Regions from separate parts of the Ensifer sp. ENS07 genome, predicted to be linked through region 1. Evidence: predicted binding sites of a transcription regulator. Region 1 holds the regulator's gene; each other region holds the start of a gene.
The links. The regulator LexA, encoded in region 1, represses DNA repair genes until DNA is damaged. The targets are predictions, from matches to a motif close to TGTTCNNNNTGTGTTCNG.

Region 1 (5,451 bases):
AAAAAGCAAGGTGCAGCGGGGAGGTTTGATCGCTGGCGCTTTCAAGATTGCAGCTAAGCTATTGAAAAGCCTAAATGAAAAGGCCCGCACCGTGAGGTGCAGGCCTTTAGAAAGTGGCTCCCCGGGCCGGATTCGAACCGGCGACCTGTCGATTAACAGTCGAATGCTCTACCGCTGAGCTACCAGGGATCATCCGCGCCGCTGTTGTGCTGTGCGCTTCAGAAGTGAGGCTGCTAATACGCATGCTTTTCTGATTTGCCAAGCGCTTTTTTCAAAAAAAATGACAAGTTCCGTTGCGAGGCTGTGGAGAAGTCCCCAATTGTGGGAAAACACGCCGGATAGGGAATGATGAATAAAAACAGGAAGCAGACGCATTTCGGCATTGATCCGCAAACACGACAAGTCGTGCTGGGAAAATGGCGTATCGCGTTGCCCGACTCGCCCCTGCTGCGGATCCTGCTGGGTTCGCTGCTGGTGTTTTGTGGTTTTCTCGGTTTCTTGCCCGTGCTGGGCTTCTGGATGATACCGTTGGGCCTGATCGTGCTTTCCCACGACATTCCCTCGGTTCGCCGCCGCCGTCGTCGTCTGGCCGTCTGGTGGGCGCGCTGGCGCGGGAAGGCCAACTCCTCGAACGGCTCCTGAGGCGGACGCCGATTTAACGATCTTGTTGTCGAGGGCAGGGCGGTCGGCAGTTTTCGGTTCCTCGCGGCCGTCCCGTAGCAATTCCGAATCTCTCAACAAGGGCCGTGGCCGCGCAGGCGAATGACCGGTTCCTCGCGGTCTTCCCCTCTGTTGGGGTGCCCTCGAAAACTTTTCGGCAACCCATCAAACGCATAATGCGGTCTCGAATCAGGATGGGGACCGATGGCCAAAGCCACTACGAAACGTCGACGCCGCAGTTCGGGCCGAAGCACCAGCAAACAGGGCGGCATGGCGCCGTGGTATCTGGCCGCAGCGCTCACCCTTGGCGGCGTCATGGCCCACGACCATCGCGCCGAGTTGCGGCACTGGCCGGTGGTTTCCGATGTCATGGCCTTTGCATCGCGATCGGAAACGAAGCCGAAGCCTCAGCGCGCGGTTCCTGAAGCGCAGGAGCGCGTTGCGCAGCAGGCGGATAGGCACAAACCAAATCCGAAGCCCAACCCGGCGACGAAGGTTGTCCTGGCCGCCCCGGTGCCGTCGGTGAATGTCGGCGTCACGCCGCCAACCCCTCTCGTGCGGCCGAATGAAGAGGTGAAGACGGCATCCATCCGTACCGATCAGTTCTATTTTTGCGGCATTCGCAACGACAACTGCGTGATCGATGGCGCGACCTTCGTCTTCCATGGCGAGACGATCCGCGTCGCCGATGTCGATGCACCGCGAATCCGCCAGGCAAGCTGCGACAAGGAGCGTTCGCGCGGCTTCTACGCCAAGCAGCGCCTGCGCGAATTGCTGAATGCAGGCGACTTCAGGCTGATCTCGGCGGGAGGGCGATCAGATGCCAAGGCCGGCGAGAAACTGCGCCTGGTCACCCGCGGTGACCAATCTCTTGGACGTGTACTCGTTTCCGAGGGGCTCGTGCGGCCGTGGGAAGGGCGCCCGACGCCCTGGTGCTGAGATCAGCTGGGAGACGATCGGCGGACATCGTCGATCGTTCTGTGGAAAGTATCCGTCCTGCAATTCGACGGCGCGTTTTTCAGAAAATGCCTCTTGCGGTTTTTCTGCAATCATTCTAAATCCGCGCCAACGCTTGGTTATCCGAGCTGTGAGGCCTCGTGGCGGAGTGGTGACGCAGAGGACTGCAAATCCTTGTACCCCGGTTCAATTCCGGGCGAGGCCTCCAAAAATCTCACCTCGTTAAATTTGGTTTGGCGTTCTGCCTTAGGGCAGCGCGGTAAAATTCGCGACACGTCCGCGCAAGCCACGTCTCCTATGCCTCCGTCGGATCTTATCGCTTCGGTGAATTCGGTAGAGGGGGAACGATGACTCCGCTGAGATCAACCGCATCGGTAGCGTCCGTCAACATTAAGAACGGAGGCAATGGCATCAATGAAAAAGAGACTGATCCTGACGGCGTTGGCGTGTTTTGCGGCGACCGCTATGGAGGCGCGCGCGGACGACCTGGTTTTCCAGCTGAAGAACAACACCGGCGCGGTACTGACGAATTTCTATACGTCGCCGGTCGGCGTCAATGAATGGGAAGACGATGTTTTCGGTCGGCAGGTCCTGAACCCCGGCGAGAGCATGGAGATCACCATTGCCGACGGGCGGGACGTCTGCAAATACGACATGCGATTCGAATTCGAGGAAGGCTCGGCCCTCGATACGACCGAGGACACGCAGGATCTCTGCGAACTCGGCGAATACACGATCCACGAATAAGCGATCTGGATTTCAGGTCGCCTTAAATGGAAAGAGCCTCGCCACTTTCAGTGGCGAGGCTCTTTTGATTCGGCGTTCTGCCTGGAATTCAATGGTAGCGGCGGATCAGCCCGACGAGCTTGCCCTGGATTTTCACGCGATCCGGTCCGAAAATGCGCGTCTCGTAGGCGGGGTTGGCCGCTTCGAGCGCAATCGACGCGCCCTTGCGACGGAAGCGCTTCAGCGTCGCTTCCTCGTCGTCCACGAGCGCCACGATGATGTCGCCGGGATTGGCCGAGTTGCCGTTGCGGATGATCACCGTGTCGCCATCGAAGATGCCGGCCTCGATCATCGAATCGCCCTTTACTTCGAGGGCGTAATGCTCGCCGCTGCCGATCATGTCGAGCGGAACGGTAATGTCATGGGTGTTGTTCTGGATCGCCGAGATCGGCACGCCGGCAGCGATGCGGCCCATCACCGGGACGGAAACAGACGTGCTTTCGGCGACCGGCGCCGGCTTCGGCGTGGCAGGAGCGGCGGCCGGCGGCTTTCCGAGGCTGCCCTCGATCACGCTCGGCGAGAAGCCTCTGCGCGGCTGTTGCTGGCCGGCGGCGTAGGCTTCCGGAAGCTTGATGACTTCGAGCGCGCGCGCCCGGTTCGGCAACCGGCGAATGAACCCGCGCTCTTCGAGCGCCGTGATCAAACGGTGAATGCCGGACTTCGACGCCAGGTCGAGCGCATCCTTCATTTCATCGAAAGACGGCGGTACGCCCGACTCCTTCATGCGTTCGTGGATGAACAGAAGCAATTCCTGTTGCTTGCGGGTCAGCATGGCACGTCGCTCCAGAGGCGTGAAACAAATCAAGAACAGACACTATCTGTTCCATATGTGTTCCGCAAGTGCCTAAAATTCCGTGAATTCAGGCAATTGGCTGCTTCTGTGGGGGCGATTGGTCACTTTTGCGGGAGCGGGGCGGTTTTCGGCGACGGTTGCGTCCCAAAACAGCGCCGGGCAGGCCGGTCGCGCGCGTGATTCGAACGAATCGCGGCTCTCTTCGCGGAGAGACTTAAGTCGCTTGCGAGGCCGAGCAGGCGTCTTCGAACTCCTTCACCGTTTCGGCGCTGTTGTCTTCCGGAAGCACTGCGTCGGCCGCATCGGTCGCAACGGGCGTATCGCCGTCATAAACGAAGGACTGGATGTAGAACGCGAGCGCGCCCTTCCAAACATTGCGTCCATCGATCTGATGGCACGGCACGGCCCGTTCGAAATCGGTCTGGAGTTCATCCACCGTCGCGGCACTGAGCTTGACGTCAGGCATATTGGGCGATGCGACTATCGAAGCGAGAAGCAGGGCGGCAAGCACGGTGATCGTCCACTTGATGAAGGGGTGGGACTACGGGTTGGTAAACGATGTGAACCGCGCTTTCGTTCCGAAGTCCAGCAAGCATGGCGATCACTCTGCCATGTTCAACAGCTCTTTGCCCGCAGGCTGTGGCTGATTTGCGCCAGCCGCTCCATCTCAACCTCGTCTCGGCCGTTCTTCATGGACCGGCGCGGAGAATGCATCGGAGCTGCCAGCTTTCGCATCGGGCCTGGGGCGCGCAAAAATCCCTGCGGGGAAGGGCCTTCACCGTCTCGACAGGCCTCTAAAAAAAGATAACTTTGCGTGGAAAGTGGGGTGGTTGCATGCATAGATTGTCGTTGGTGGTGCTCGGCCTGTTGCTCACGGCTGGAGCGGCGTCTGCCGAAGAAGGGCGTTCGAATATCTGGAAACGGATCAACGCCTGGACGGTGGGATCCGATCCTTCCCTGGGAGGCTCGTGTTACGCGGCGACGAGCTATGACGCCGGCGCTATCCTTCGTATCGGCTTTTATCCGCGGGGATCGACGAACCTGGCGTTTCTTTCGATCGGCAATGCCGAATGGAAATCCATCGAGCCGCAGCGGGAATACGATGTTGCCTTGCAGCTCGACCGTGGTCGTCAGTGGCCGGCCGTTGCGTTCGGTGTTGATCTGACCGGCGCCAAGGCCCTTGTCGTCAACTTTTCCAACACCGACTTCTTTACCGAGTTCGTTCGCAAGAACACCTTGGCGCTGGCCTTCGAGGGGCGCGTCGTCGCGAGCCTCAGCCTGCGTGATTCGATGAAGGCGGTAAGCGAGATGTTCAAGTGCCAGGAGGCGGTGAGCGCCTTGATCCCGAATGGCGATCAGGGAGCGGCGAACGATCCCTTTGCGGGCGCCGGTGGCAATGCGCCGAACAACGATCCCTTTGCCGGCGGCGGCCAGACCAAGTCATCGAAAGATCCTTTCGCCATGTGATGGGCAGTCCGCTTGCCGCGGAGAGGTGAATATTCCTAAAATATTGCCTGGGATCGGCTAGGCACCCTCGACAGCGATGCGGGGACCTATCAAAATGCGGGCAAACGGGGGTTTTGCATGCGTAGATTGCTGGTCGGATTGGTAAGCTGTCTGATCGCCGCGGGATCGGCCGCGGCTGAGGAGTCCGAAATCATCAAGTGGAAGGATGTCGACGGCTGGACCGTTGCTTCCGACACCTCGATGGAGGGCTCCTGCTTCATCTCGTCGGTATTCGACGGCGGGGTCACCTTGCGCCTTGGGTTCTATCCCAAGGGCTCCGAGTCGCCGCTCTATATGAGCTTCGCCAGCGACGACTGGAGGTCGCTCGAGGTCGGCAAAGAGTACGACCTGACCTTCCGCTTCGACAAGACCGATCCCTGGAGCGCTTCGGCGACCGCTGCCGGTGATGCGAGCGGAAAGTTTCTGTTCGTGAACGTCACCGACGCCGAGTTCCTGACGGGCTTCGTGCGCAAGCGGGCCTTGGCCATCGCGTTTGAAGATCGCGTCATCGCGAATCTCAGCCTGCGCGGCACCGGCCCGGCGGCCGACGAGCTGATGAAATGCCAGCGGGCGGTCGACGAGATTATCGCCGACGAGGGCCGCAAGTCCAAGGAGAAGAAAGCCGACCCGTTCAGTGCACCGAGCGAGAAGCGATCGGCGCGGGATCCGTTCAGCCTCTGAAAACAGGTGGCCACGGGATCGGGCAGCGTTTCGCGAAGGCCGGACGGTGGCTTAGCATGGTGGTGTCC
Region 2 (5,785 bases), on a different contig from region 1:
GATGCTCGCGAGATCGAGATTGATGCCCTTGTGTTCGGCGAGCAGATCAAAGCCGCGCTTCATGCAGGAGAGCATGCCGAGCGCCAGGCAATCGACCTTCATGAACTTCAGGATATCGATATCGTCCTTGTCCCATTCGATCACCTGCCGGTCAGCCATGGCTGCGGGCTCGATCGGGACGAGTTCGTCGAGGCGATCGTTCGTCAGGACGAAGCCACCCGGATGCTGCGACAGGTGACGCGGCGCCCCCATCAGCTGCCGGGCCAGATCGAGCGTGAGGCGCAGGCGCCGATCGGACAGGTTGAGATTGAGCTCCTCGGCATGTTTTTCGCCGATGTCCTCGCCCCAGCCCCAGACCTGCGACGACAGCATCTTCGTCATGTCCTCGGGCAGTCCCAGCGCCTTGCCGACATCGCGGATGGCGCCTTTCGACCGATAGCGGATGACCGTGGAGCAAAGGGCCGCATGATCACGGCCATAGGTCTCGAAGACCCATTGCATGACGATCTCGCGGCGCTCGTGCTCGAAGTCGACATCAATGTCAGGCGGCTCGCGCCGTTCCTCGGAAACGAAGCGCTCGAAGAGGAGGTCGTTGATTTCAGGGTCGATCGAGGTGATGCCGAGCACATAACAGACAGACGAATTGGCGGCCGATCCTCTGCCCTGGCATAGAATGTCCCTTGAACGGGCAAAACGCACGATCGAATTCACTGTCAGGAAGTAGGGCGCATACAGAAGCTTCTCGATCAGCCGCAGTTCGTGCTCGAGGTTCTTGCGGACTTTTTCCGGCAACCCTTCTGGGTAACGCCCGGCTGCACCTTCCCAGGTCAGTTGCGCCAGTGTCTCTTGGGCTGTCAGTGCAGGATTGGATCGCTCCTCCGGATATTGATAGGCGAGCTCGTCGAGCGAAAACCGGCACCGCTCCAGGATCTCGATGGTGCGGGTAAGCGCTTCAGGGTAGCGCGCAAAGAGCCGCGCCATTTCCTCGGGCGGCTTCAGGTAGCGATCGGCGTGGCGCTCGCGGCGGAAACCGGCCTCGTCGATCGTGATGTTGTGGCGAATGCAGGTGACGACATCCTGCAGGATGCGCCGCTCCGGCACATGAAACAGCACGTCGTTGGTGACGACCGTTGGCACGCCGACTGAAGCTGCCAGGTTGGAGAGCTGATGAAGGCGCAGCTGGTCGTTCGGCCGGCGGCGGAGTGTCAGCGACAGGTAGGCGCGGTCGCCGAATTCTTGCCTCAGACGGCGCAGCTCTCGCGCGCAGTCCTCGTCAGCGGCATCGGGAAGGAGAACCGCGATCAGTCCCTCGCCATAGGCAACGAGATCGGACCAGGCAAGCCGGCATTTCGCCTTGCCGCCGCGCTTCTTGCCGAGCGACAGCAGCCGGCAAAGCCGCGCATAGGCCGGCCGGTCGGTCGGAAAGACGAGGACCGATAGATCGCCTTCAAGATCGAGGCGGCAGCCGACGACCAGCCGCACGCCGACATCCTTGGCCGCCTGGTGCGCTCGCACGATGCCGGCGAGGCTGTTGCGATCGGCAATGGCCAGCGCCTCGAGCCCAAGTTCGGCGGCACGTTGGAATAGCTCTTCGCAGGAGGATGCGCCGCGCAGGAAGGAGAAATGCGACGTCACCTGCAGCTCGGCATAAAGCGGCGTCGTCATCCGAAAATCCCGTGCAGGAACCATTGGTGGCTGCCGGTCTCGCTGTGTTCGCCGTCGCCGGCGCGATAAATCCAGTAGCGCTCGCCGGCGTCATCCTCGACCTGGAAATAGTCGCGTACGGCGACGAGCTCGGCATCGCGCTTCCACCATTCGCCGAAGACGCGTTCGGGGCCGTCGGCACGTTTCACCCGTCGGCGCACACCACGCCATGTGAAACTGACCGGCGGATGATCGGGCAGAAGCGCCATCGTCTCGATCGCTTCAGGATGGAGAAGCAAGCGCACCGGTCTTGGCCAATGGCCGGGCCAGGCGAGACCTTCGTCCGGCGCCATCGGCGCGATGCGGTTGATGGAGCGTTCGGGCACGTCGCTGGCGACCGGTTGAAAACGATACAGCCGGCGTGCGCCGATGCGGTTTCCCAGGATGTCGATCAGGCCGGAAACATCGGCCTCCGGTTCCTCGACCAGCGAGGAAACGACCTGTCTTGCCACCAGCGGCTCGGCGTGGGTTGCCGTCAGCGACATGATTTCGATCCCGAAGCCCGGATCGATCGTCTCGATCCTATCAGTGATGAGCCGGATCAGGCGCTTGGCGTCGCGAACGGGCGTCGCGGTGCCTGCGCGGATCGCCTGGTAGGTGTTATCAACGCGATGGAAGAGAAGGTCGACGCGCCGCGCGCCGAGGCCTCTTTCTTCCAGTACCAGACAGAGCGCGCCCACAAGCTTCGCGGCATAGCGCGCAATCGTCTCGGCGGCCGCAATCGGTTCACCGAAGGAACGGCGAACTTCGATAAGTTCAGGCGTGCGGACCGGATCGATCGGCTCGGCAACCTTTCCCATGGCCTGGTCGATGCGACGGCCAAGTTCGGGTCCAAATCGAAGGGCAAGCGGCGCCCGCGGCACGCCGGCCACCTCACCGATCGTGTTGAAGCCCAGCGCGCGAAGGCCATGGACGATTGCAGGATCGAGGCGAAGCGCTGCGACGGGCAGGTTACGGATGGTTTCCTGCTGCGCCCCCGGAGCGACAACCAGCGTCGGATGAGCGAGAAACCGGGCGCCGGCATGGGCCGCCCCCCAGGTATCGGCAACCGCAGCCCGCGCCTCGATGCCGGATCCGAAGAACCGGTTGACCATGCCTGACAGCATCAGGTCCTCGCCGCCATGCAGGTGATCGGCACCGGTCGTATCGATCACCAGGCCATCGGGCGGATCGGCGGCTACGATCGGTGCATAGCGCTGCAGCGCCCAGAGCGCCAGGCGTTCGAGCGCTTCTTCATCGGCGGCCGGATCGGCATCCATGACGACAAGACCTGCGGCGAGCGCCTGGGCTTTCGTGGCGGCCATGCGGGGTCTCAGGCCTGCGGCAATCGCCGCGGCATTTACCGAGAGCACCACACGCCTTCGCTGTTCGCGACCGACGAGGACGAGAGGCGTTTCAGCCGGCGGCGCTGCGTCGCCGAGCTTGCGCCTCAGGCGATCCGTGGGCCAGCTCGGAAGGAAGAGCGATACGACCCTTGGCATCTGGGGCCTCCACTTCGAAATCTGCACTTTCGCCGGCACGGCAGCGGATGAGTTCGACGAGCCAGCGCGCGCGGCCGACGCCTGGAACCGGCAAGGGGACGGACGGCATGACGGACACGCGCCAGCGCGTGACCGATGCCGTCGGCTGCCCGAAATCCGAGGCTTCGGCCTGTCGTCGCCAGCGGCGGATCGCAATGCCCAACGTGCCGGAACTCTCGGCTGCAAGCTGCAAGCGGCGCGAGGCGGTCATCGAAAGGCGCGCGAGCTCGCCGACGACGGCACCGAGGCCGCCGTGGCGAAGCCCCTCTTCCATGCAGGAAAGAAGCGCCTTTTCGTCGCCGGCCTCCACATAGATGACGCGGCTCGGCGAAAGACCGACTTGAGCCAGCGCCGGCGCAAAGAGATCGGGCCGCGTCACACACCAGAGCACCTTGCCTTTCGAGCGGGCGGCAATGCCCGCGCAAAAGAGTGCCGCCGCCGCGCCGTCGATCGCACCGTTGCCGCCGCCGGCGACCTCATGCAACGAGCCGAGTACGAGCCCCCCACCCGGCAATCGCCGATCAATCTCGGTGACACCAAATGGCAGGACCTGTCGTCCACGGCCGCTTGCGCCTTCAAGGCGCTGGATGCGCTCGCGAAGTTCTGAGACGACGGTATTGTCGACTGGACGGGGCATTTTGGAAGGAACAACTCCTTAGGGCTATGCATTAGCGCTTCCTGTTGATATGTTCTCTATTTGTTCCTATTTGGGTTGTGAGTCAACGAAGTTCAGAAAAGAGACTGTTGATTGCCATCGAGACGCCAGCACGGACACGCCGCTTGGTTCAATGAACAGATCGAATGCCGGGGAACGGCGACAGAAGCGAGCAGTCGTTAATATGAAGCTAGGTGAGAAAGGGAGACTGAACTTTGTGCAATCTCTACAACATCACGACGACACGTGATGCCGTGATCGCATTCACCAAGGCATTCCGCGACAAGGCAGGCTGGAACCAGCCATCCTATGACGTCTACCCCGGCTATCAGGCGCCCGTAGTCCGCGTCGGCGAAGACGGAGAGCGAGAGATCGCGCGTGTCACCTGGGGCATGCCCTCGCCGCCCGCTTTCGTGAAGAACTACGATCCCGGCGTCACCAACATCCGAAACGTCGCCTCTCCGCACTGGAGACGCTGGCTCGGGCCGACCAGTCGCTGCGTCGTCCCCTTCAACTCCTTCGCTGAGCCGGATCCGGCGGCCAAGGTTCCCAGCGGAAAAGTCCCCAATGCCTGGTTTGCTGGAACTAAGGAGCGGCCGCTGATGTTCTTCGCCGGCTTCTGGACGCCATGGAAGGGTGTCAGGCGCGTGCGCGATGGTGAGCGCGAATACGAGCTCTTCGGCTTCCTCACCACATCCCCGAACGAGATCGTCTCGCCAATCCATCAAAAGGCCATGCCGGTGATCCTGACCACACCTGACGAGGTCGATCTGTGGCTCACCGGATCCTGGGACGACGTGAAGCACCTGCAGCGGCCGCTTCCGGGCAACATGCTTGTTGTCGTCGAGCCTCCTGCCGCCCTGCCCGAAGAAGACCTGCTGCTATGACCAGTCGTTGGGTCGCGTGATCGGTGATGGAACGCTCTGAGCGCACGCGAAAGATCATCCATGTCGACATGGATGCCTTCTACGCCTCGGTGGAGCAGCGGGACAACCCCGCACTTCGCGGGCTTCCGGTTGCCGTTGGCTTTGGCGAGGCGCGCGGCGTCGTGGCTGCCGCAAGCTACGAGGCGCGCAAATACGGCGTCCATTCGGCCATGCCGTCGGTCACCGCCAAGCGGAAATGCCCGGAGCTGATTTTTGTGACGCCGCGCTTCGATGCTTACCGCGCAGTCTCACAGCTGATCCACGCGATCTTTGCCGAATACACGCCGCTCATCGAACCGCTCTCGCTCGACGAGGCCTATCTTGATGTCACCGAGAACCTCAAGGGAATGGAACTTGCGACGGAGATCGCCGAGGAGATCCGTGCCAAGATCAAGGCAAGGACGGGCCTGACCGCTTCGGCCGGCGTCTCCTATAACAAGTTCCTCGCCAAGATGGCGTCCGACCAGAGGAAACCGGATGGCCTCTTCGTCATCACGCCAAAGAACGGTCCGGCCTTCGTCGAGGCTCTGCCCGTCAAGAAATTCCATGGCGTCGGTCCGGCAACCGCCGAGCGCATGCACAAGCTCGGGATTGAAACGGGCGCCGATCTGAAGGCTCACGATATCGCCTTCTTGCAGCAACACTTCGGAAAATCGGGACCTTACTTCTACTGGATCGCCCGCGGCGTCGACGAACGTCAAGTGAAGGCCGACCGGGTGCGCAAGTCCATCGGCGCGGAAGACACGTTCTCCATAGACGTCCATGATTTCGAGACCGCCAGGGCTGGCCTCGAACCGCTGATCGAAAAGGTCTGGCGCTACTGCGAAGCGAACGGCATTCGCGCCAAGACCGCGACGCTCAAGGTGAAATGGGCCGATTTCACGCAGATCACTAGGAGCAAGACAACAGCGGCACCGATCGCAAGTGCCGCAGAGCTTGCCGCGGTCATGACGATGCTGTTGTCTCCACTCTTCCCTGCC
Region 3 (5,785 bases), on a different contig from region 1:
CATGACGCTCGCGGCCCTCATCGCCTATAGCGGCGCGCTCTTCATCGCCGCGGCCATTCCAGGCCCCGGCGTGACGGCGCTGGTTGCGCGCGCGCTCGGCTCCGGTTTCCGCGAGACCTTCTTCATGGGCCTCGGCATCGCGCTCGGCGACATGATCTATCTAACCGCGGTCATCCTCGGGCTGGCGCTGATTGCCCAGACCTTCACCACAGCCTTCCTGGTGGTGAAGTTTGCCGGCGTCCTCTACCTCGGCTACATCGCGTGGAAGCTGTGGAGCGCAGGGCTGCTGCCGGAGGACATCAAGGCGAAGCCGTCGACGAGTGCGGCCATGTCCTTTCTGTCCGGCCTGCTGATCACGCTCGGCAATCCGAAGACGATGCTGTTTTACGTGGCGCTCGTGCCGACGCTGATCGACATTCGGGCGATCGGACCCGGCGACTACGGCCTGCTCCTGACAGCCACCTTTCTGGTGCTCTTGAGCGTTCTCGTACCCTATATGGTGCTCGCCTCGCGTGCGCGTCTGCTGCTCAAGCAACCGAAGGCCCTGAAAGCGCTGAACCGGGTTGCGGCCAGCGTGCTTGCCGGCACGGCGGCCTATATCGCCGTTCGCGCCAGCTGAAAAAACTTTTCCCGAACAACGACTTCGCCAGTGGTTTTTCCTTCGGCGGATCGCTGCGCGGTGTTTGTCGTTCTGGAATTGCGCGATCATTGTTCCTATTCTCATAGCTCGACAATTTACGCCCAAGGGAGAAACCCATGTCCGACACACGCAAGCCCGGCCGCGGCCGCGTCTACTCCTCGATCACGGAAACGATCGGCGACACGCCCATCGTGCGGCTGGACAAGCTTGCCAAGGAAAAGGGCGTCAAGGCGAACCTGCTCGCCAAGCTCGAATTCTTCAACCCGATCGCCTCGGTCAAGGACCGTATCGGTGTGGCGATGATCGAGAGCCTGGAAGCGCAGGGCAAGATTACGCCCGGCCGCACGACGCTGGTGGAGCCGACCTCCGGCAATACCGGCATCGCGCTCGCCTTCGTCGCGGCCGCCAAGGGCTACAAGCTGATCCTGACGATGCCAGAGACCATGTCGGTCGAGCGGCGCAAGATGCTGGCGCTGCTCGGCGCCGAGCTGGTGCTGACCGAGGGCGCCAAGGGCATGAAGGGCGCGATCGCCAAGGCGCAGGAACTGGTCGAGACACTGCCGGACGCCATCATCCCACAGCAGTTCGAAAACCCGGCCAACCCGGAAATTCACCGCAAGACGACGGCCGAAGAAATCTGGAACGACACGGACGGCGCTGTCGACATTTTCGTCTCCGGCATCGGCACCGGCGGCACGATTACCGGCGCCGGCCAGGTGCTGAAGGCGCGCAAGCCTTCGATCAAGGTAATCGCCGTCGAGCCGGAGGAATCTCCGGTTCTGTCCGGTGGCAATCCCGGGCCGCACAAGATCCAGGGCATCGGCGCAGGCTTTGCGCCGGCGATCCTCGACACCACGGTCTATGACGAGATCGTCACGGTCAACAGCGCGGAAGCGATCGAGGCCGCCCGCCTTGTCGCCAAGCTCGAAGGCGTGCCGGTCGGCATCTCCGCCGGTGCAGCTCTAACCGCGGCAATCGAGGTCGGCCAGCGCGAGGAAAATGCCGGCAAGACCATCGTCGTCATCATCCCTTCCTTTGCCGAACGCTACCTCTCGACGGTGCTGTTCGATGGCCTGGGCGGCTGATCAGGCTGGGATAACTTCTGATCGGAAAGGGCGCCCACGAGGCGCCCTTTTTTTTCCAGGCACGCCGCTATGCGGCGACGGGCAAGCGTTCCCCGGCGATCCGATAGGAAATCGCCTCGGCGAGATGGATTCGGCCGACCGTCGACGCACCATCGAGGTCCGCAAGAGTGCGCGCCACCTTCAGCACCCGGTGATAGCCGCGGGCGGAGAATTTCATCTTTTCGGCGGCGTCCCGGAGAAGCTGCAGGCCGGCCGCATCGGGTGCTGCGATCTTCTCGATCATCGAGGTCGACGCGCGGGCATTGCTTGTCAGCTCTGGATGTCCGAGGGCGGCGAAACGATCGATCTGCAGCGCCCGGGCACGGGCGACGCGACGGGCAACGACCTCACTGCTTTCGGCTGCGGCCGGCTTCAGGAGATCGGCGGCGCTGACGGCCGGCACGTCGATGCGGATATCGATGCGGTCCATCAGCGGACCAGAAATGCGCGCCTGATAGTCGGACATGCAGCGCGGTCCACGGGCGCAGCTGCGGCCGGGTTCGCCGGCCATGCCGCAGCGGCAGGGGTTCATGGCCGCGACAAGCTGGATCGCGGCGGGATAGCTGACGCGGTGGTTGGCGCGGGCGATGATGCATTCGGCGGTTTCAAGCGGCTGGCGCAGCGCGTCGAGCACCTGCGGCGAGAATTCCGGAAACTCGTCGAGGAACAGTACGCCGTTGTGCGCAAGCGAGGCTTCGCCAGGCTTGGCGCGCAAGCCGCCACCGACCATGGCGGCCATCGTCGCGGAATGATGCGGCGTGCGGAACGGCCGTCGGTCCGAGAGCTTGCCGCCTGGAAGCTGCCCGGCGATCGAATGGATCATCGACACTTCGAGGAGCTCGGCCGGGTTGAGCGGCGGCAGGATCGACGGCAGGCGGGCAGCGAGCATCGACTTGCCCGAGCCGGGCGGGCCGACCATCAGCAGATTGTGGTTGCCGGCGGCCGCCACTTCGAGCGCCCGCTTGGCGCTTTCCTGACCCTTGATATCGGCGAGATCGGGCAGGTTAGATGCGCCTGAGCGGATCGCGGCCTCGGGTCGCGAAAGCACCTGCGTACCGCGGAAATGGTTGGCGATTGCGATCAGGCTGCGGGGCGCCAGAATGTCGATCTCGGCCCCGGCCCAGGCCGCCTCGGGTCCGCTTTCGGCCGGGCAGATCAGCCCCTTGCCGAGCGCATTGGCACCGATCGCGGCGGGAAGCGCGCCGGCAACGGCAGCAATGGTGCCATCGAGATTGAGCTCACCGATCACCACATAAGGCGCCAACGCATCGCCGGGAATGGCGCCGAGGGCTGCCATCAGGCCGAGTGCGATCGCCAGGTCGAAGTGGCTGCCTTCCTTGGGAAGGTCAGCGGGCGCAAGATTGACGGTCACGCGCTTGGCCGGCAGCGCCAGACCTGAAGCATGAAGGGCGGCCTGCACCCGCTCGCGGCTTTCGGCGACGGCCTTGTCCGGCAGGCCGACGATCTGCATGCCGACCTTGCCCGGCGCGACCATCACCTGCACATCGACAGGCAGACCCTCGATACCCTGAAATGCGACCGTGCTGACGCGCGCGACCATGCTTGCCCCCTCGCCCAGGCAGCCCAGTTATCGGGCGCCACAACCGCCCAGGGTTGCAGGCAGAAGCCTTGCACGGATCGCGCACAAAAACAAGAACAATAACGGAACATTTGAGGAGACGCGGGCCTGTACCTGGGACGTTTCGGCAAACGGCCGCAGGCGGAGGCCCGCGGCAAGCGCCATCGACCCGAGATGGATCCTAGGCCGAGATCTTGATCAGGCGCTTGCGCTCGATCGCATCCCAGAGCAGGCTCGCGACATCGGCGCCGCCGAACTTCTTCACTTCGCGGATGCCGGTCGGCGATGTCACGTTGATCTCGGTCATGTAGTCGCCGATAACGTCGATGCCGACGAAGAGGAAGCCGCGCTCCTTCAGCGCCGGCGCGATGCGGGTGCAGATTTCCTTCTCACGCGCCGTCAGTTCGGTCGGCTCAGGCCGGCCGCCAGCATGCATGTTGGAGCGGGCGTCGTGGTCTGCCGGAACGCGGTTGATGGCGCCGACCGGCTCGCCGTCGACGAGCAGGATGCGCTTGTCGCCCTTGCGCACCGCCGGCAGGTATTCCTGGGCGATGAAGGGCTCGCGGAACATCTGGCCGAACATTTCGAGCAGAGAGGACATGTTGCGGTCATCGCGGGTCGAGTGGAACACGCCGGCGCCGCCGTTGCCGTAGAGCGGCTTCAGGATGATGTCGCCCATTTCCTGGCGGAAGCTGGCGATCTCAGCGGGGTCGCGGGTGATCAGCGTCTTCGGCATCAGGTCGGCGAATTCGGTGACGAAGATCTTCTCCGGCGAATTGCGCACCCAGGCGGGATCATTGACGACGAGCGTCTTCGGATGCAGGCGTTCCAAAAGGTGCGTCGAGGTAATGTAGGCCATGTCGAAGGGCGGATCCTGGCGCAGCAGGATGACGTCCATGGTCGAAAGATCCACGCGCTCGGCTTCGCCAAGCGTGAAGTGGTCGCCCTTGACGTCGCGCAGCGTCATCGGCTGCACGCTCGCATAGACCTTGCCGTCGCGCAGCGACAGCTTTTCCGGCGTATAGTGGAAGAGGCGATAGCCGCGCGACTGTGCCTCGAGGCTCATGGCGAAGGTGGAGTCACCCGCAATGTTGATGCCCGACACATGGTCCATCTGGACCCCGACATTGACGATTTTCGCCATCTACCCATTCCCTCATGGATCACGGATAGCCGTGATCGATTTCAAACCGCCGGAGCGAATGAGGACGGGAAAACCGCTGCCCTCTGCCGCACTGGCAAAGCCCTCGACATGTAGAATGCGGGCGGGCCTTAGGCAAGGAGAGGCGAGCCTATTCGAAGCCTTCGATCACGCAGGTGATGAGATCGTGATCCGAAAGCGGCCGGCCGGTTTCGTCAAGCGAAGGAATGATCGTGGTCTCGCCGATCTTCAGCCCGCGCGACAGGAACCAGTCGAGCTTCATCGCCCGCTCTGGCCAGCGGGTGATCAGGCTCGGCCGCGTGGTCATCACGTCGAGCGGCCCACCATGGCGGGTAAAGCCCCTGATGGCGCTCATGGCAAACAGCCCTTCGGCCTCGAAATCGCCGCCGGCATGGTTGCCGGTGTTGAGATCGCCACCGATCATCACCGGCAGGCCGGGGAAAGTCTCGTCGAGTGCATCGATCAATTCCTTGACCTGGCGCTCTCGGTAGACGGCAGTCGTCGCACTCTCGAGATGGGTGGAGACGGCGACGAAGGGTCCGGCTTCCGTCTCGATGACGGCGCCGATCGCACAGCGCTCGCCAAGGCGCGGCTGCTCGCCATCGGTGAACCAGAGGCGTTCGCCCCATAGGCGCAACATGAAGGGCCGGGAGAACGGCACCGCAGCCATCACCGCATTGCCATGGAACCCCTTGGCGTTGAATTCGTCCTCGCAGAATTCGCGCTCCGTATCGGAGCCGAGCCCCATCTCGATGAACTCGATGCCATACGCATAGTGCATGCCGAGTGTTTCGGCGACTTCGGCGGTCGGGTGACGCTGGCCGGTGCGGGCCATGCCGTTGTCCATCTCTGAAAGAAGGACGACCGGCGCGTTTGTCGCGGCGAGATGGGCGGCGCTTTCGGCCGGAAACAGGCAGCGCTCCAGGTTCCAGGCAGCAACGGTGAACGGGAAGGCGAGCGGCGTATCGGAGGCCGGTGTGCCGCCGACCTCCACGCTGTTCATCTCCGGCCGTGCGGCCATGGCTGCGTCATGGGCGGCAATGGTGCGCACGATCTCGGCAAAGCTGGCGCGGGTTTCAAGCGAAGGAACGGCAAGCTGCTCGACGGTCTTGGAGATCACGATGCGGTCTCCAGGCGTGGCGCTGCAACCGGCGCTTCATTGGCAAACGACGTGCCGCGCTCCAGCCGCTTGCCGGTCTCGGTCGAGAAGAAGTGCAGACGGTCGACGGCGATCGTCACTGCAAGATCACCCGAAAGTGGCGTCTCCGGAGACAGCGCGA
Region 4 (5,785 bases), on a different contig from region 1:
AACGACCTTCAACTCCTCCGCCGTCATCGGCTTCGGATGAGAAACGTCGAAGCGCAGGCGTTCCGGCGCTACCAGCGAGCCCTTCTGGGCCACGTGGGTGCCAAGCACTTCGCGAAGCGCCTCATGCAGGAGGTGCGTGGCCGAATGGTTGGCGCGCAGGCGCGAGCGGCGGGCGTGATCGACGTCGAGCTGGGCGGCGTCGCCGGTCTTGACCGTGCCTTCGGCCACGGTCGCGAAGTGGACGAAGAGCCCCTCGCCGCGCTTCTGCGTGTCGGTGACGGTGAGCTTGCCGCTTTCCGTCGTGATCGTGCCGGTATCGCCCATCTGGCCGCCCGATTCGCCGTAGAACGGCGTCTGGTTGAGCACCACCTGGACCGTGTCGCCCTTGGCGGCGGTTGCTACGACAGCGCCATCGCGCACGATCGCCTGGATCACGCCCTCGGCGGTCTCGGTGTCATAGCCGAGGAAATCGGTCGCGCCGTGCTTTTCCTTGAGCTCGAACCAGATGGTCTCGGTCGCAGCTTCACCGGAACCGGCCCAGTTGGCGCGGGCTTCGGCCTTCTGGCGCTCCATGGCAACCGAGAAGGCGTCGGTGTCGACGGTGATGCCCTTGGCGCGCAGCGCGTCCTGGGTCAGGTCGAGCGGGAAGCCGTAGGTGTCGTAGAGCTTGAAGGCGGTTTCACCGTTGAACTGGTCGCCTTCAGACAGATCGGCAGATGCGTCGGACAGCAGATTGAGACCGCGCTCCAGCGTCTTGCGGAAACGGGTTTCCTCAAGCTTCAGCGTCTCGGAGATCAGCGCTTCGGCGCGCACCAGTTCCGGATAGGCGCGGCCCATCTGGCCGACGAGTGCCGGCAAGAGCTTCCACATCAACGGATCCTGGGCGCCCAGCAGCTGCGCGTGACGCATCGCACGACGCATGATGCGGCGAAGCACGTAGCCGCGGCCTTCGTTCGACGGCAGCACGCCGTCGGCGATCAGGAAGGCGGACGAACGCAGGTGGTCGGCAATGACGCGATGGCTGGCGCGACGGTCGCCCTCAGCCTTGACGCCGGTCGCTTCTTCCGAAGCCGCGATCAGCGCGCGGAAGAGGTCGATGTCGTAGTTGTCGTGTTCGCCCTGGAGAACGGCTGCGAGACGCTCGAGGCCCATGCCGGTATCGATCGACGGACGCGGCAGGTTGACCCGCTCTTCCTTGGTGATCTGCTCGTACTGCATGAAGACGAGGTTCCAGATCTCGATGAAGCGGTCACCGTCTTCGTCGGCCGAGCCCGGAGGTCCGCCCCAGATATGGTCGCCGTGGTCGTAGAAGATTTCCGAGCACGGGCCGCAGGGGCCGGTATCGCCCATGGCCCAGAAGTTGTCACTGGTCGGGATGCGGATGATGCGGTCGTCGGAGAAACCGGCGATCTTCTTCCAGAGATCGAAGGCCTCGTCGTCGGTGTGGTAGACCGTGACCAGCAGGCGCTTGGCGTCGAGGCCATACTCCTTGGTGATCAGGTTCCAGGCGAGCTCGATCGCGTTCTCCTTGAAGTAATCGCCGAAGGAGAAGTTGCCGAGCATTTCGAAGAAGGTGTGGTGACGCGCGGTGTAGCCGACATTGTCGAGGTCGTTGTGCTTGCCGCCGGCGCGAACGCACTTCTGTGCCGTAACGGCCGTCGAATAGGGACGCTGCTCCAGGCCGGTGAAGACGTTCTTGAACTGCACCATGCCGGCATTGGTGAACATCAATGTCGGGTCATTGCGCGGCACCAACGGGCTCGACGACACGACCTCGTGACCGTTCCTGCGGAAATAGTCGAGAAAGGTCGACCGGATTTCATTCACGCCGCTCATCTTGCGTCCTATTCTTAAGCACCGATTCCGGCCCGGGTCCGGCCCACGCCGCGCCACTAAGCCATTGTCCCTAAACCCTGCGGCCACCCGTGGTGACCGCACCCTCCAACGCGCTGGGTCGCCGGAACCAAAGGCTTTTATCGCTCACATATCCGACTGTCCAGACGCCAGCAAAAAACCGGCCGCCCACGGGACGACCGGTTTTCTGGTAACCTCAGTGGACCGAGCGGCTTATGCTTCCGGCGGCTCGTCACCGTCGTCCGCTTCCGGACCGCCATTCTCGAGGAACCGATCAGCGATCAGGCCGGCGTTCTGGCGCAGCGCCGTCTCGATTTCGCGCGCGAGATCCGGATTGTCGCGCAGGAACGTCTTGGCGTTCTCGCGGCCCTGGCCGAGACGCTGGCTGTTGTAGGAGAACCAGGCGCCAGACTTTTCGACGATGCCGGCCTTGACGCCGAGGTCGACCAGTTCGCCGGTCTTCGATACGCCCTCGCCATACATGATGTCGAATTCGACCTGCTTGAAGGGAGGGGCCATCTTGTTCTTGACGACCTTGACGCGGGTCTGGTTGCCGACGACCTCTTCGCGCTCCTTGACCGAGCCGATGCGGCGGATGTCGAGGCGAACCGAGGCGTAGAACTTCAGCGCGTTGCCGCCGGTGGTGGTTTCCGGCGAACCGAACATGACGCCGATCTTCATGCGGATCTGGTTGATGAAGATGACCATGCAGTTCGACTTGGAGATCGACGCCGTCAGCTTGCGCAGCGCCTGGCTCATCAGGCGGGCCTGCATGCCCGGCAGGCTGTCGCCCATTTCGCCCTCGATTTCGGCGCGCGGCACGAGCGCTGCAACCGAGTCAACGACGAGAACGTCGATCGCGCCGGAGCGCACCAGCGTGTCGGTGATCTCAAGCGCCTGTTCGCCGGTGTCGGGCTGCGAGATCAAGAGGTTTTCGAGATCGACGCCGAGCTTGCGGGCATAAACCGGGTCAAGCGCGTGTTCAGCATCGACGAAGGCGCAGATGCCGCCCTTCTTCTGTGCTTCGGCGACGGTCTGCAGCGCCAGCGTCGTCTTACCCGAGCTTTCCGGGCCGTAAATTTCAACGATGCGGCCCTTCGGCAGGCCGCCAATGCCGAGCGCGATGTCGAGGCTGAGAGAGCCGGTCGAAACCGTCTCGATCTCAATGATGCTGTCCTTCCCACCGAGCTTCATGATCGATCCCTTACCGAACGAACGTTCGATCTGGGAAAGTGCCGCTTCAAGCGCCTTGCTTTTATCCACCGATTTGTCCTCTACGAGCCGCAAAGAGTTTTGTGCCATTTGGTCCACCTTTAGGTTATTGAAGCTACCGAGGCAATGAAGCCGCCGCAGGAGTTTTTGTACATGTTTTGTTCCGTATTTGCAAGAGCGCGACAACACATTGAAAAACAATAGCTTTCAACGATACGTTCGATTCTTGTTCACGGAACGAAACCAGAGTTTTCGAATGTTGGCGCAAGCCCTTCGAACCTGCCCGGCAAGGCTCGGCCGATTCGCCTGCGCATGAGACTTTGAGCAGGTCGGGCGCGTGGCGCTTCGCGACGCGGCATTGCAGGATGCCAACAGATATTCGGCCGATCGGCCAAGCAGAGGAACATTCATGACGCAAGCTGACATCGCCGTTTTCGGTGGCGCGCATATCGACAGGCGCGGCCGTATATCGGGAACGACAGCGCCCGGGTCGAGCAATCCGGGAAGCTGGTTCGAAGAAGCGGGCGGCGGTGGTTTCAATGCCGCGCGCAACCTGGCGCGGCTTGGCCACAGCGTGCGCATGATCAGCACCCGCGGCGGTGATGCGGCCGGCGAGATGGTGACCGCAGCCGCGGCCGCCGCTGGCGTCATCGACAGTCCCCTCACCTTTCTTGACCGCCAGACGCCGAGCTATACGGCGATCCTCGAAAACGACGGCAATCTGGTGATTGCGCTCGCCGACATGGAACTCTACCGGCTGTTCTCGCCACGGCAGTTGCAGCGGCGGGCGCTCCGCGAGGTCATCGCCGCGAGCAAGCTGGTGCTGACCGACGCCAACCTGCCGGAAGAAACGATCGCCGCACTTGCCCAGTCGGCTGCCGGCAACGGCCGCCTCGTCGCCGGCATCGCTGTTTCGCCGGCCAAGGTCATCCGCTACCGGCCGTGCCTCTCGCATCTCTCGTTCCTGTTCATGAACGAATCCGAGGCGCGGGCGCTGACCGGCAAGGAGGCGGCCGAGGCGGAAGAATGGCCGGCCCTGTTGCGCGGTCTCGGCATCAACGGAGGCGTCGTGACCCGGGGCGGCCGTGCGGTCGTTGCCTTCGAGGGCGATAGCGCCTGTGTCGTCGTGCCGCCGGCCCTGCCCGCCCTTGCCGACGTCACCGGCGCCGGCGACGCGCTCGCCTCCGGCTTCCTTTCCGCCCGCCTTGCCGGCCGCGATATCGCCGATTGCCTGCGGCACGGCATCGCAGCCGCCGGTTTGACGTTGCGTTCTCCCTTGGCCGCATCCGAAGAGATGTCCGCGGCCAATCTCGAACAGGCGCTGGCCCTTGTGCCCACGCCCCAAATGCTGTCATGACATTTGCCAGCAGAACTCCCAAGGAAAGACCATGACCAAACCCGCTTCCCCCTTCCTGCCGATGGAATATTCCGACGAGGTCGCAGCCGCCAAGGCGCGTGGCGCGCCGATCGTGGCGCTGGAATCGACCATCATCACCCATGGCATGCCCTACCCGGGCAACCTGAACATGGCCCGCAGCGTTGAAGCGATCATCCGCGAACAGGGTGCCGTGCCGGCGACCATCGCCGTCATTCATGGCGTACTGCATATCGGCCTTGACGATGCCAAACTCGAAGAACTGGCCAAGACCCAGGGCGCGATGAAGGTCTCGCGCGCCGATCTCGCCTTCGCGATCGCCGAGCGCCGCACCGGCGCGACCACCGTCGCCGCGACGATGATCGCTGCTGCCCGCGCCGGCATCCGCGTCTTTGCGACCGGCGGCATCGGCGGCGTGCACCGTGGCGCCGAGCTCTCCTTTGACATCTCCGCCGACCTCGATGAACTCGCCCGCACCGGTGTCATCGTCGTCTGCGCCGGCGCGAAGGCGATCCTCGACATTCCGAAGACGCTCGAAGTGCTCGAGACCCGCGGCGTTCCGGTCGTCACCTATGACAGCGAAATCTTCCCGGCCTTCTGGTCACGCGACAGCGGCCTCAAGAGCCCGCTGATGCTGAACAGCCCGGCCGCGATCGCCAACTTCCAGACCATGCGCGAGCTGCTCGGCGTCGAAGGCGGCATGCTGGTTGCCAATCCGGTTCCGGAAGCTGCCGAGATCCCGCGCGAAGAGATGGAAATCTATATCGCCCGCGCGCTCGACAATGCCGAGAACGACGAGATCACCGGCAAGGCGGTCACGCCCTATCTGCTCAGCAACCTCTTTGAAATGACCGAGGGCCGCAGCCTCGAGACCAACATCGCGCTGGTCGAGAACAATGCCCGGCTTGCCGGCGAGATCGCCGTCGCGTTGAACGTGAAGTAATCCGGTAAGAAACGGCGAGAAATAGAGAAGCCCGGCCCGCAAGCGCCGGGCTTTTTACATTGGCGAAGGCTGACGATGCGTTGGAAGTTTGATCAAGCACCTGATGTTGCCTGCGTTACCTGCCGCTCGGTGCTCGCGGGGCACCCGGTTCTCGTCGCAACACATCATGAAGACGATCATTCATGGGCGTTTACAGATGGCGCACCGATCGACATGCCGAAAGTGCTCGTGGTCGCGATGGCGGAGGTCGTCGAGCGCCACACCGACCTTGACGAGATCGCCGATCTTCCTCCCGGCTGGTCGGCAACGCGCGGCTCGGCCAATGGGCCTTGGTCAAGGCAGCAGAACGACTAGGGGCGGAAGCCTAACGTACCCAGCGCCGACCCCGGTCGATATCCCCT

Region 2: the regulator LexA is predicted to act here: its motif matches at 3,912-3,929, upstream of IB277_RS22380 (ImuA family protein).
Region 3: the regulator LexA is predicted to act here: its motif matches at 3,417-3,434, upstream of IB277_RS16245 (YifB family Mg chelatase-like AAA ATPase).
Region 4: the regulator LexA is predicted to act here: its motif matches at 3,215-3,232, upstream of recA (recombinase RecA).

The regions. Positions count from the first base shown of each region.
Region 1 is NZ_JACVBE010000001.1:1,321,208-1,326,658, forward strand. Features, by position in the region: tRNA gene IB277_RS06710 (tRNA-Asn) at 115-189, opposite strand; gene IB277_RS06715 (hypothetical protein) at 349-642, shown strand; gene IB277_RS06720 (thermonuclease family protein) at 865-1,599, shown strand; tRNA gene IB277_RS06725 (tRNA-Cys) at 1,752-1,825, shown strand; gene IB277_RS06730 (hypothetical protein) at 2,023-2,364, shown strand; gene lexA (transcriptional repressor LexA) at 2,453-3,175, opposite strand; gene IB277_RS06740 (hypothetical protein) at 3,411-3,707, opposite strand; gene IB277_RS06745 (hypothetical protein) at 4,031-4,663, shown strand; gene IB277_RS06750 (hypothetical protein) at 4,790-5,383, shown strand.
Region 2 is NZ_JACVBE010000007.1:300,360-306,144, reverse strand. Features, by position in the region: gene IB277_RS22390 (error-prone DNA polymerase) at 1-1,665, opposite strand, end outside; gene IB277_RS22385 (DNA polymerase Y family protein) at 1,662-3,185, opposite strand; gene IB277_RS22380 (ImuA family protein) at 3,100-3,861, opposite strand; gene IB277_RS22375 (SOS response-associated peptidase) at 4,095-4,766, shown strand; gene dinB (DNA polymerase IV) at 4,793-5,785, shown strand, end outside.
Region 3 is NZ_JACVBE010000004.1:259,595-265,379, reverse strand. Features, by position in the region: gene IB277_RS16255 (LysE family translocator) at 2-619, shown strand; gene cysK (cysteine synthase A) at 757-1,725, shown strand; gene IB277_RS16245 (YifB family Mg chelatase-like AAA ATPase) at 1,793-3,325, opposite strand; gene gshB (glutathione synthase) at 3,525-4,487, opposite strand; gene IB277_RS16235 (endonuclease) at 4,636-5,625, opposite strand; gene IB277_RS16230 (sn-glycerol-3-phosphate import ATP-binding protein UgpC) at 5,622-5,785, opposite strand, start outside.
Region 4 is NZ_JACVBE010000002.1:134,195-139,979, forward strand. Features, by position in the region: gene alaS (alanine--tRNA ligase) at 1-1,836, opposite strand, end outside; gene recA (recombinase RecA) at 2,068-3,156, opposite strand; gene IB277_RS07755 (carbohydrate kinase family protein) at 3,476-4,423, shown strand; gene IB277_RS07760 (pseudouridine-5'-phosphate glycosidase) at 4,455-5,384, shown strand; gene IB277_RS07765 (hypothetical protein) at 5,460-5,738, shown strand.